2 linked regions of the Casimicrobium huifangae genome follow. The protein of the gene in region 2 interacts with the protein of the main gene of each other region in a pairwise test. Links are inferred from orthologs where the notes say so. Each region holds a gene or a part of one and is shown on either strand. Other genes may lie near its edges.

Region 1 (4,874 bases), 1.0 Mb from region 2 along the record:
CGGCCACCTCGCCCTCTTCCGGGATGCACACATCCTTGCAGACCAGCCACTCGGCCTTGCCTTTCAGCGTAATGCCGTCACCTGGCTTCGCCGAAGTTGGCACGCTCACCGTCAGCGGCAACACCACCTCGCCTTCGTAACCGAAGTTGATGATCGGCCCGGTTGCGAGCCGCTTCGGCGTCGGCCAGTCGAATTCACCCACACCATAACCAGCTGGAACCTGCCAGGTGATCTTGGTCGGATACCCGGAGTCGCCCGGGTTTTTCCAGTAGGTATGCCAGTGCGGTGCGTGCTTGATCGACAGGCCGATGGTGTTCTTCTCGCCCACCACCAGTGCCGTCTTCTCGGCGATCAGTTCGACCTCGGCGTGTTCGGTTTTGATCGGCGCGGCCTGCGACAAGCCGGCGAAAAGCAACGCCAACGCCACGGCCCACGTCGTCATGCCCGCGAAGGCGGGAATCCGGCGTCGTGCTCGACCGAAGGTCAAATTGGAAAAACGTGGCGTCATGGTTGAAGGGATTCAGTGAGGTCTGGATTCCCGCCTGCGCGGGAATGACAAAGCAGCGACATTGGGAGGCGGACAACGTGAGAGCGGACAGCCGCGTTTTTGGTTCCCGCGACGCGAGACCCAGACCCTTACAATTCAAGGGTTTAGAGCCAATTTTAGTGCGCCGCCGCAGCGTCGTGGCGCACGAGCCTGTCATGGAACCCACCTACAACCACAAGGCGGTCGAAGCCGCCGCGCAATCGCATTGGTCCGCAACCGATGCCTACAAGGCCATCGAGAACGACCCGCGCTTCCCCAAAGGCAAGTATTACGCCTGCTCGATGCTGCCGTATCCATCGGGCAAACTGCACATGGGCCATGTGCGCAACTACACGATCAACGACATGATGTACCGCCAGCTTCGCATGCGCGGCTACAACGTGTTGCAGCCGATGGGGTGGGACGCCTTCGGTCTGCCGGCAGAAAACGCAGCAATGAAGAACGGCGTGCCGCCGGCGAAGTGGACGTACGAAAACATCGCGTACATGAAGAAGCAGATGCAGTCGATGGGCCTCGCCATTGACTGGTCGCGCGAAATGGCCGCCTGCGATCCTCACTACTACAAGTGGAACCAGTGGCTGTTTTTGAAGATGCTCGAAAAGGGTATCGCGTACCGCAAGACGCAGATCGTGAACTGGGATCCGGTCGATCAGACCGTGCTCGCCAACGAGCAGGTGATTGACGGCCGCGGCTGGCGCACGGGTGCGCTGGTTGAGAAGCGCGAAATTCCGGGCTATTACCTCAAGATCACCGAATACGCCCAGGAGCTGCTGGACCCGGTTGCCAATCCCGACAGCGCCGACTTTCTCAAGGGCTGGCCGGATCGCGTGCGTGCGATGCAGGAGAACTGGATCGGCAAATCCGAAGGCGTGCGCTTCGCTTTCCCGCATGACATCAGGGACGCAAGCGGACAGCCGATTCAGGACGGCAAGATGTACGTGTTCACCACGAGGGCGGACACCATCATGGGTGTCACCTTCGTGGCCGTTGCGCCGGAGCATCCGCTGGCGGTGCGCGCAGGGGAGTTGAATCCTGCGCTGGCGGCGAAGATCGAAGCACTCAAGGCTGGCGGTACGACCGAGGCCGAGATGGCGCTCAAGGAAAAAGAAGGCGTCGCGACGGGCCTGTTCGTGACGCACCCGCTCACCGGCGACAAGGTTGAGGTGTGGGTGGGCAACTACGTGCTCATCACCTACGGCGACGGCGCCGTGATGGGTGTGCCAGCGCATGATGAGCGCGATTTTGCATTTGCCAAGAAGTACGGTTTGCCCATTCAGCAAGTCGTCGCACTTGGCAGCAATGCTTTTGACACGGTTGCGTGGCAAGACTGGTACGGCGCGAAAGGCGATGGACTCGCGGTCAATAGCGGCAAGTACAACGGCCTCAAGTTCAAGGATTGTGTTGACGCAGTCGCCGCTGACCTCACAGCCATTGGCCTTGGTGAGAAAAAAATCACCTGGCGCCTGCGCGATTGGGGGATTTCGCGGCAGCGCTACTGGGGCACGCCGATTCCGATCATCCACTGCGATGAGCACGGCGCGCAGCCGGTGCCGTTTGATCAGTTGCCGGTGGTGCTGCCGGAAGATTGCATTCCCGATGGTTCAGGCAATCCGCTGCACAAACACGAGGGCTTCCACAAAGGTGTCACTTGCCCGAAGTGCGGCAAGCTCGCGCGTCGTGAAACCGACACCATGGACACCTTCGTCGATTCGTCATGGTATTTCATGCGGTATGCATCCCCCGGCAACAACGAGGCGATGGTCGATGCGCGCAACGACTACTGGATGCCGATGGATCAGTACATCGGCGGCATTGAGCATGCAATTTTGCATCTGCTCTACGCACGCTTCTGGACGAAAGTCATGCGTGACGTTGGACTCGTCAAGTTCAACGAACCGTTTACCAAGTTGCTGTGCCAGGGTATGGTGCTCAACCACGTTTACTCGCGCAAAAACGCGAAGGGCGGCATCGAATATTTCTGGCCCACCGACGTGGAAAACACCTTCGGCGCCGACGGTCGTGTGACGGGCGCCAAACTCAAGAGCGACGGCAGCACCGTGGACTACGGCGGCGTGACGACGATGTCGAAGTCGAAGAACAATGGCGTCGACCCGCAGGACTTGATTGAACGATACGGCGCCGATACCGCGCGCCTCTATATGATGTTCACGGCACCGCCGGAAGCCACGCTGGAGTGGAACGACGCGGCCGTGGAAGGCTCGTGGAAGTTCCTGCGCCGCGTGTGGGCCTACGCACACAAGCACGACGCCGCACTGCGTGCCGGAATCGCGGGGCCGCGTGATGAATCGAAGTTCAGCGACGCCGCGAAGAATCTGCGTCGCGAAATTCACACCACGCTCAAGCAGATCAATTTCGACTTTGAGCGCATCCAGTACAACACGGTGGTGTCCGGTTGCATGAAAGTGCTCAACGCACTGGAAGCAGCTGACGTCGCGGCCGTCACGCCGCCGGCACTGGCGGAGTGTTTCTCGATTTTGTTGCGCGTGCTCTACCCGGTGTGCCCGCACATCACGCAAGCGCTCTGGCAGGAGCTTGGCTACGAGACGTGCTGCGGCGCACTGCTCAATGTGGCGTGGGCTGATGTTGACGAAAATGCATTGCAAAGCGACACCATCGAACTCGTGCTGCAAGTCAACGGCAAAACCCGCGGCGTGGTTGTGGTGCCATCCGGTGCCGACAAGGCCGCGATTGAGGCGGCAGCGGCCGCTTCACCGGACGTGGCGAAGTACGGCGAAGGGCGCGCACCGAAGAAGATCATCGTCGTGCCCGGAAGACTGGTTAATGTCGTCGTTTAGGACGTCGCGCGGCTCTGCCGCGCCAGGACGACGCTCGCTGCGCTTGCCAGGACGACGGCCGCTGCGCGGCCTAGGACGCGAGGTTGGCAACGGGCACTGATCAGGCAAGCGAACGAGAATAGTTGAATGAAGAGAAATTTCTCCCCAGCATTGCGTCTTAGCGCGAAGCGCGTCGTCCTGGCAAGCGCAGCGAGCGCCGTCCTGGGTCGCGTAGCGACCGTCGTCCTGACCTTGGCGGTCGCTTCCTGCGGCTTTCACCTGCGCGGCGCGGCGAGCTACCCGTTCCAGAGCGTGTACGTGCAGGCGCCAACGACCTTTGGGGTCGGAACGCTGACGGTGGCGGGGGCTGGTGCCCCGGTGGTGCCTGATGTGATTGCGGGCCTCAGCCGTAACGGCATTGCCCTTAAATCGAAAATCGAGGATGCGGACTTCTCGGTGCGCTTCCTGCAAGTGTTCTTCGACAAGCGCGTGCTCTCGCTTTCCGGTGGCGGTCGTGCGCGCGAGTTCGAGCTGGAATACCGCGTGCGCTACGAGTTCGTCGACGCCAAGGGACGCCTGTGGGGCGAGCCGGGTGAAATCACTATTCGCCGCGACTTTTCGTTCGCCGAATCGCAGGCGCTGGCGAAAGAAGCCGAGGAACGCCAGCTGGTGCGCGACATGCAGCTCGATGCGGCGGCGCAGATTTTGCGGCGCTTGCAGTCGGTGAAGCGACCGACCTGAGCCCGGCGCAACAGCTGTAGGAGCAGCTCCGCCGCGACTGTTGGCGCGACGTTAACCATCAGTCGCGGCCCCGCGCCACTGCGCGCCCTGTCCGCGCTCCTACAATTCGGTGATGCTCGTCTCACCCGACAATCTCGCCTCGAAGCTGCACGACGGCCTCAAGCCGCTCTACCTCATCCACGGCGAAGAGACTCTGACCAAGCTCGAAGCGGCCGACGCCATCCGCGCGGCCGCACGCAAAGCGGGCTACAGCGAACGCGAGCATTTTGTTGTCGAGGCGCATTTCGACTGGAGCCTGGTCACGCAGTCGAGCGACAACCTGTCGCTGTTTGCGACACAGCGCATCGTCGAAATCACCATCAACACGGCCAAGCCTTCGGTGGATGCGGCGGAGTTCCTCGCTGGCATCGCGGCCGATCCACCACCCGACACGCTCTTCATCGTCATTCTGCAGAAGCTTGATCGTGCCGCGACCGACAGCGCATGGTTTGCGGCTTGTGACCGTACTGGGGTGACAATCGCGGCGCCGCTGGTGGAGCGTGACGCGTTGCCGCGCTGGGTGAAAGCGCGACTGACCGCGACCGGTTTTGACGCATCGCGCGAAGTGATTGATCTGATCTGCGAGCGCTGCGAGGGCAATCTGCTCGCAGCGAAGCAGGAAATCGAAAAGCTGTCCCTGCTGGTCAAGCCCGGCAAACTGGATGTGGACGATGTCCTCGGCGCTGTGGCTGACGTGGCGCGCTATGACGTAGGCGAGCTCTCCGAGGCCTTTCTGCGCGGTGACTTGCCGC
Region 2 (5,211 bases):
GTGCCGATTGACCGCCTTGGATTGCCGTTCAGCTTTGGCCTGCGTGAGTACGCTGGCTTCATGGCCGTGCTGGTGCCGTTCGCCTTCATGGTGCCTGCGGTGCTGCTCGCCTTCGGCGCCGCCGGCAAAACCGCCAAGGAAGCACAGAGCTCGCTGCAGTTCGGTGTCTCGATGATCGGCCTTTTGCCGCTGATGAGCTTCTTCCGTCAGACCAAGGCGCCGTGGTGGGACAAATGGGTGCCAGTCAACGGCCAATACGCCGTGCTCAGCAAGGTGTTGCGCTCAGAGACCATCACCAGCAGCGACTGGCTGGCAATGATCGTCATCCCCGCCGCGATCTGTGCGGTTGCGCTTTTCGTCTTCAGCCGCCGGCTCGGCGACGAAAAAATGCTTGCTGGAAAGTGACAGCTTTTGACTGAAAAGCCCGTTTCAATTGGGCTTGAAAGCAGAAACCATCGATAGTCGAGTTCTGGCTGAAGCTGCCTGTAAGCCGCGTTGATATTGGGCTTTACAGCGAAAGCTGTTTCAGGATCGCCGCAAATTCCGCGCTGAACTCTGGACGTTCGAGCCCGAGTTTCACGGTGGCTTCGAGATAGCCAAGCTTGGTACCGCAGTCATATCGACGGCCCACCGTTTCCACCGCGTAGACAGGTTCGACCGCCGCCAGGGTGGCGATGGCGTCCGTGAGTTGAATCTCGCCGCCACTGCCGCGCTTGATCTGCTTGAGATGCGCGAAGATGGATGCCGGCAGGACATAGCGGCCGATGGCGCCGAACTGCGAGGGCGCCTCGGCGGGTTTCGGCTTCTCGACGAACGCGGCCAGACGCATGGCGTCGCCGTCGGGATGTTTGACGGTATCGGCGATCTTGATGGCACCGTAACGCTGGATCGAATCGCCCGGCATGTAGTTGACGCCGATCACGCCACCGCCACCGTTACCGGCGCCGCACAGCCGCGTGTAGACATCGGCGAGCTGCGCCGTGGAGCCGCGCGCACCGGGGCCGCTGTCGGTGGCTCGAATCAGCTCATCGGCGAGGATCACTGCGAACGGTTCATCACCGACCACGGGCTGCGCGCAGAGCACCGCATGGCCCAGGCCGAGCGCATCGCCCTGGCGCAGAAAGATGCAATTGATGTTGGACGGAATTGACGCCTGCAGCTCGTCGAGCAGCGCCTGCTTGCCAGCGCGTTCCAGCTCGTTCTCCAGCTCGTAGGCGCGGTCAAAGTGATCCTCGATGGCGCGCTTGTTGCGGCCGGTCACAAAGATCATGTCGGTGATACCCGCCGCCGCCGCTTCTTCCACGGCGTACTGGATCAGCGGCTTGTCGACGACAGTCAGCATCTCTTTCGGCATCGCCTTGGTGGCAGGCAAAAAGCGGGTGCCGAGACCGGCGACGGGGAAGACAGCTTTACGGATTTGAGTCATCGCGGGCAAATTCAGGTCGAGGATTTGATGAGATCAAGAAATTCGGATTCTTGCAGCACCGGGATGCCAAGCTTCTGCGCGTCGTCAAGCTTGCTGCCAGCTTCCGCGCCCGCAACGACGTAGTGCGTCTTTTTGGACACCGAGCCAGAGACCTTGCCGCCGGCCGCTTCGATCATCGCTTTCGCTTCGTCGCGCTTGAGCGTGGGCAGCGTACCGGTCAGCACGAACGTCTTGCCTGCGATCGGACTGTCAGCGCTCGCGGCCACCGGTGTCGCCACCGGGGCGAACTCGAAGCCGCAGGCGAGCAGGCGCCCGACTGCGTTGCGGTTCTTCTCGTTGGCGAAGAAATGCGCGATGCTGGCAGCAACAATTGGCCCCACGTCACGCACGGCAAGCAGCGCATTTTCATCAGCAGCCATCAGCGCCTCGATGGAACCGAAGTGGCGCGCGAGATCCTTCGCCGTGGTCTCGCCAACGTGACGGATACCCAGCGCGAAAATGAAGCGGTGCAGCTCGGCCTTGCGTGCTGTCGCCAGCGCACTCACGATACTGGTCGCAGATTTTTCACCCATGCGGTCGAGCGCCGCAAGCTGCTCGCGCGTAAGACCAAAAAGGTCCGCCGCTTCATGCACCAGATTGCCGTCAACCAGTTGCTCCACCAGTTTGTCGCCCAAGCCCTCAATGTCCAGTGCACGCCGCTGCGCAAAATGCAGCAACATGCCTTTACGTTGCGCCGGGCAGATCATGCCGCCGGTGCAGCGCGCAATGGCTTCACCCTCAGGCCGCTCGACCACCGAGTTGCATTCGGGGCATTGCGTGGGCAGCTCGAATTCGACCGTATCCGCGGGCCGCTGTTCAACGACTGCGCGAACCACTTCGGGAATCACGTCGCCCGCACGGCGCACGACCACGGTGTCGCCCACGCGCACGTCCTTGCGCCGCACTTCGTCGAGGTTATGCAACGTGGCATTCGATACCGTTACACCACCCACGAACACCGGTTCCAGCCGGGCCACCGGGGTGATCGCGCCGGTACGCCCAACCTGCACCTCGATCGCCAGCACTTTAGTCGTCTCCTCCTGCGCAGGAAACTTGTGGGCAACAGCCCAGCGCGGCTCTCTGGTCACGAAGCCAAGCTGCTCCTGCCAGTCACGGCGATTGACCTTGTAGACGACGCCGTCGATATCGAAGCCCAGGCCGTCACGGGCGGCGCCAACCTCGGTGTGAAAGGCCGCGAGGGCGTCGGCGCCTTGCACCACGCGGCGGCGGTCATTCACCGGCAGCCCCAGCGCGGCCAGCGCATCGAGCACACCCGCCTGTGTGGGCGGCAAATCCCAACCCTGCACTTCGCCCAGGCCATACGCGAAAAACGTCAGTGGCCGTTGTGCAGCGAGCTTGGGATCTAGCTGACGGATGCTGCCCGCCGCGCCATTGCGCGGGTTGACCAGCGTCGGCAACCCCGCCGCACGTTGCTTCTCGTTGTAGCGATCAAAGTCGGCCCGCGTCATCAGCGCCTCGCCACGCACTTCGAGCACCGGCGGAGGGGAGTCGGTGCGCAAGCGCAGCGGCACATTTTTGATGGTTCGAGCGTTCTCGGTGACCTCTTCACCGATCTCGCCGTCGCCACGCGTGGCCGCGCGCACGAGCAAGCCATTTTCGTAGCGCAGCGAGAGCGCGAGGCCGTCGAACTTGAGCTCGGCGAAATAGTCCACCGGCGGATCGCTCTCGGTCAGTTTCAGCTCGCGGCGCACCCGCGCGTCAAACGCCATCGCGCCTGTGACCGTGGTGTCGGTCTCGGTGCGGATCGACAGCATCGGCACCGCGTGGCGCACCGTCGGAAACGCATCGAGCGCCTTGCCCCCCACGCGCAACGTCGGCGAATCCGGCGTCTGCAACTCCGGGAACTGCGCCTCCAGCGCCTGCAGCTCACGAAACAAGCGGTCGTACTCGGCGTCGGTGATGCTTTTCGCTGGGTCCGGGTTGAGCGCGACGTAATACTGGTGGTTCGCCTCGACAAGTTGCTCGCGCAACGTCTGCGCGCGCTTGAAATCGGCTTCGGCGGCGAACATGGCAGCGCCCTGCTCAGCCAAACAGTGAGCGTGCAGTGTCCGAGCCCGGCTCGATGCCGGCGCCAGCCAGCGCATCCATTGCGGTCTTCACTTCGTCGCGCATCGCTGCGAATTCAGCCTCGTCGAGCGCTGCACCTTCGCTGGTCTTGAGATCGGCGCCCAGCAGCTTTGACAGCGCTCGCAGGCTCTGCCGGAAAACGTCGAACCGAGCCAGCGGCTGTGTCAGCCGCACCGGCTCCAGCACGCAGCGCAGCGCAGCGATGTTTTCAGTTCGCAACCGCTCGGGCGTGAACGGCCGCTCGAAGCCATCAACCGCGTGAAAGATCACCGCGTCGGATTCAACCTCATGGTAGGCAAAGCGGCCATCTGACTGCAGGCGGAAGCCATTGGCCTCCAGGGTGCCGCGCAGCTTGGTGCCGGGCCACTGGCCACCATCCTTCTTGACCAGATAGGCGGCCGGAATGATGTCCACAGCGGCAAGGAAGCTGTCGAGTTCAACCGCGCGCGCAGGGCCGTCGCGAAAGCCATGAAACTGCGCCTCGGCACCTTGCGCCGTGGCCAGCTCAGTCAATGCAAAACGCCAGGCATCAATATCGGAAGCCTCAATCGGACCCGCCCGTGACGCCAGCGGCAGTGCCAGCACCAGCTGCTGCACCGAGCCGACGTGCATTGGATCAAACATGTCCCACGGGCTTTGCCGGAACAGTCGCACCCACGCCGTTGCGCGACCCGCCGCCGCCACAAAGGGAGCGGCATCAAACGGGCCGCCGGTCAGATTGACGACCGAGGCGTGCACGTGCAGGCGCTCGTCGAACGGCCACTCGGATTGCAGACGCGTACGCGGCGCAGCGGCGGGTTCTGCCTCTCCACTGTGCTGGGTAACCCCGGAACTTGCGGGAGGCGGCGTGTCTGCAGCTACCCCCGTATCCGGCGGCAGCTCCTCTGGCTCGATCGCGGTCGGCGGATCATCCGGTTCCAGGCGGACGCGGGGCTCCCATGCCTGCGCAACCGCCGGATCCAGCGTCGGCTCCGCTCGTCCAGGCAGCGTGGCGCGTGGGGCAGTTATTGCCGGCTCCTCGACGTCAGTCAAGAGCGGGGCTCCATCGTCCTCTCTCGTGCCGCGCGAACTTGACAGATCAGGTTTTGCGCTCTGGTCACGACGCCCGAGCCGTCTGGTCTGCCACCAGTGCCAGACGAACAACAATGCCACGACAAAAGCGCCGATGGCGATCAGACCGATTTGCAGCGAATTCAACGTCGCGCTCCCTGACTGCAGCGGTTCGACGTGAGCAGGTATCGCAGCGGCACTTAGGCGGCCTCCGCCATGCGCATGGCCTGCGACACGTCAACTCCGACGATGCGTGAAACCCCCGGTTCATTCATCGTGACACCAATCAATTGCTCCGCCATCTCCATAGCAATGCGGTTGTGCGAAATGAAGAGGAATTGTGTCGCAGCCGACATCTCGCGCACAAGACGGCAGAAGCGCTCGGTGTTCGGGTCATCCAGCGGCGCGTCAACCTCATCGAGCAGGCAGAACGGTGCCGGATTCAACTGGAACAGCGCGAACACGAGCGCCGTCGCGGTCAGCGCCTTTTCGCCGCCGGACAGCAGATGGATCGACGCATTGCGTTTGCCGGGCGGCTGCGCGACGACCTGGATACCGGCGTCGAGGATTTCCTCACCAGTCAGCACCAGTTTGGCGTGACCACCGCC

The links. The genes of interacting proteins can lie anywhere in the genome.
Region 1: the proteins of ligA (region 2) and leuS interact in binary tests that used the Escherichia coli proteins (3 or more experiments, as listed by UniProt). The link is inferred for Casimicrobium huifangae from one-to-one orthologs.

What each region holds. Positions count from the first base shown.
Region 1 is NZ_CP041352.1:3,713,893-3,718,766, forward strand. Bases 334-3,563 are described here. They hold leuS (leucine--tRNA ligase), read left to right. Parts: upstream 334-702; coding sequence 703-3,363; downstream 3,364-3,563. Other genes in these bases: FKL89_RS16770 (protein-disulfide reductase DsbD family protein), read right to left, coding at 334-442; FKL89_RS16780 (LPS-assembly lipoprotein LptE), read left to right, coding at 3,490-3,563. Outside these bases: more of FKL89_RS16770, read right to left, coding at 1-333; more of FKL89_RS16780, read left to right, coding at 3,564-4,083; holA (DNA polymerase III subunit delta), read left to right, coding at 4,196-4,874.
Region 2 is NZ_CP041352.1:2,677,111-2,682,321, forward strand. What follows is about bases 967-3,939. They hold ligA (NAD-dependent DNA ligase LigA), read right to left. Parts: upstream 3,496-3,939; coding sequence 1,438-3,495; downstream 967-1,437. Other genes in these bases: FKL89_RS12105 (UTP--glucose-1-phosphate uridylyltransferase), read right to left, coding at 967-1,426; FKL89_RS12115 (cell division protein ZipA C-terminal FtsZ-binding domain-containing protein), read right to left, coding at 3,509-3,939. Outside these bases: FKL89_RS12100 (ABC transporter permease), read left to right, coding at 1-405; more of FKL89_RS12105, read right to left, coding at 509-966; more of FKL89_RS12115, read right to left, coding at 3,940-4,750; chromosome segregation protein SMC, read right to left, coding at 4,804-5,211. UniProt on the Escherichia coli protein: DNA ligase that catalyzes the formation of phosphodiester linkages between 5'-phosphoryl and 3'-hydroxyl groups in double-stranded DNA using NAD as a coenzyme and as the energy source for the reaction.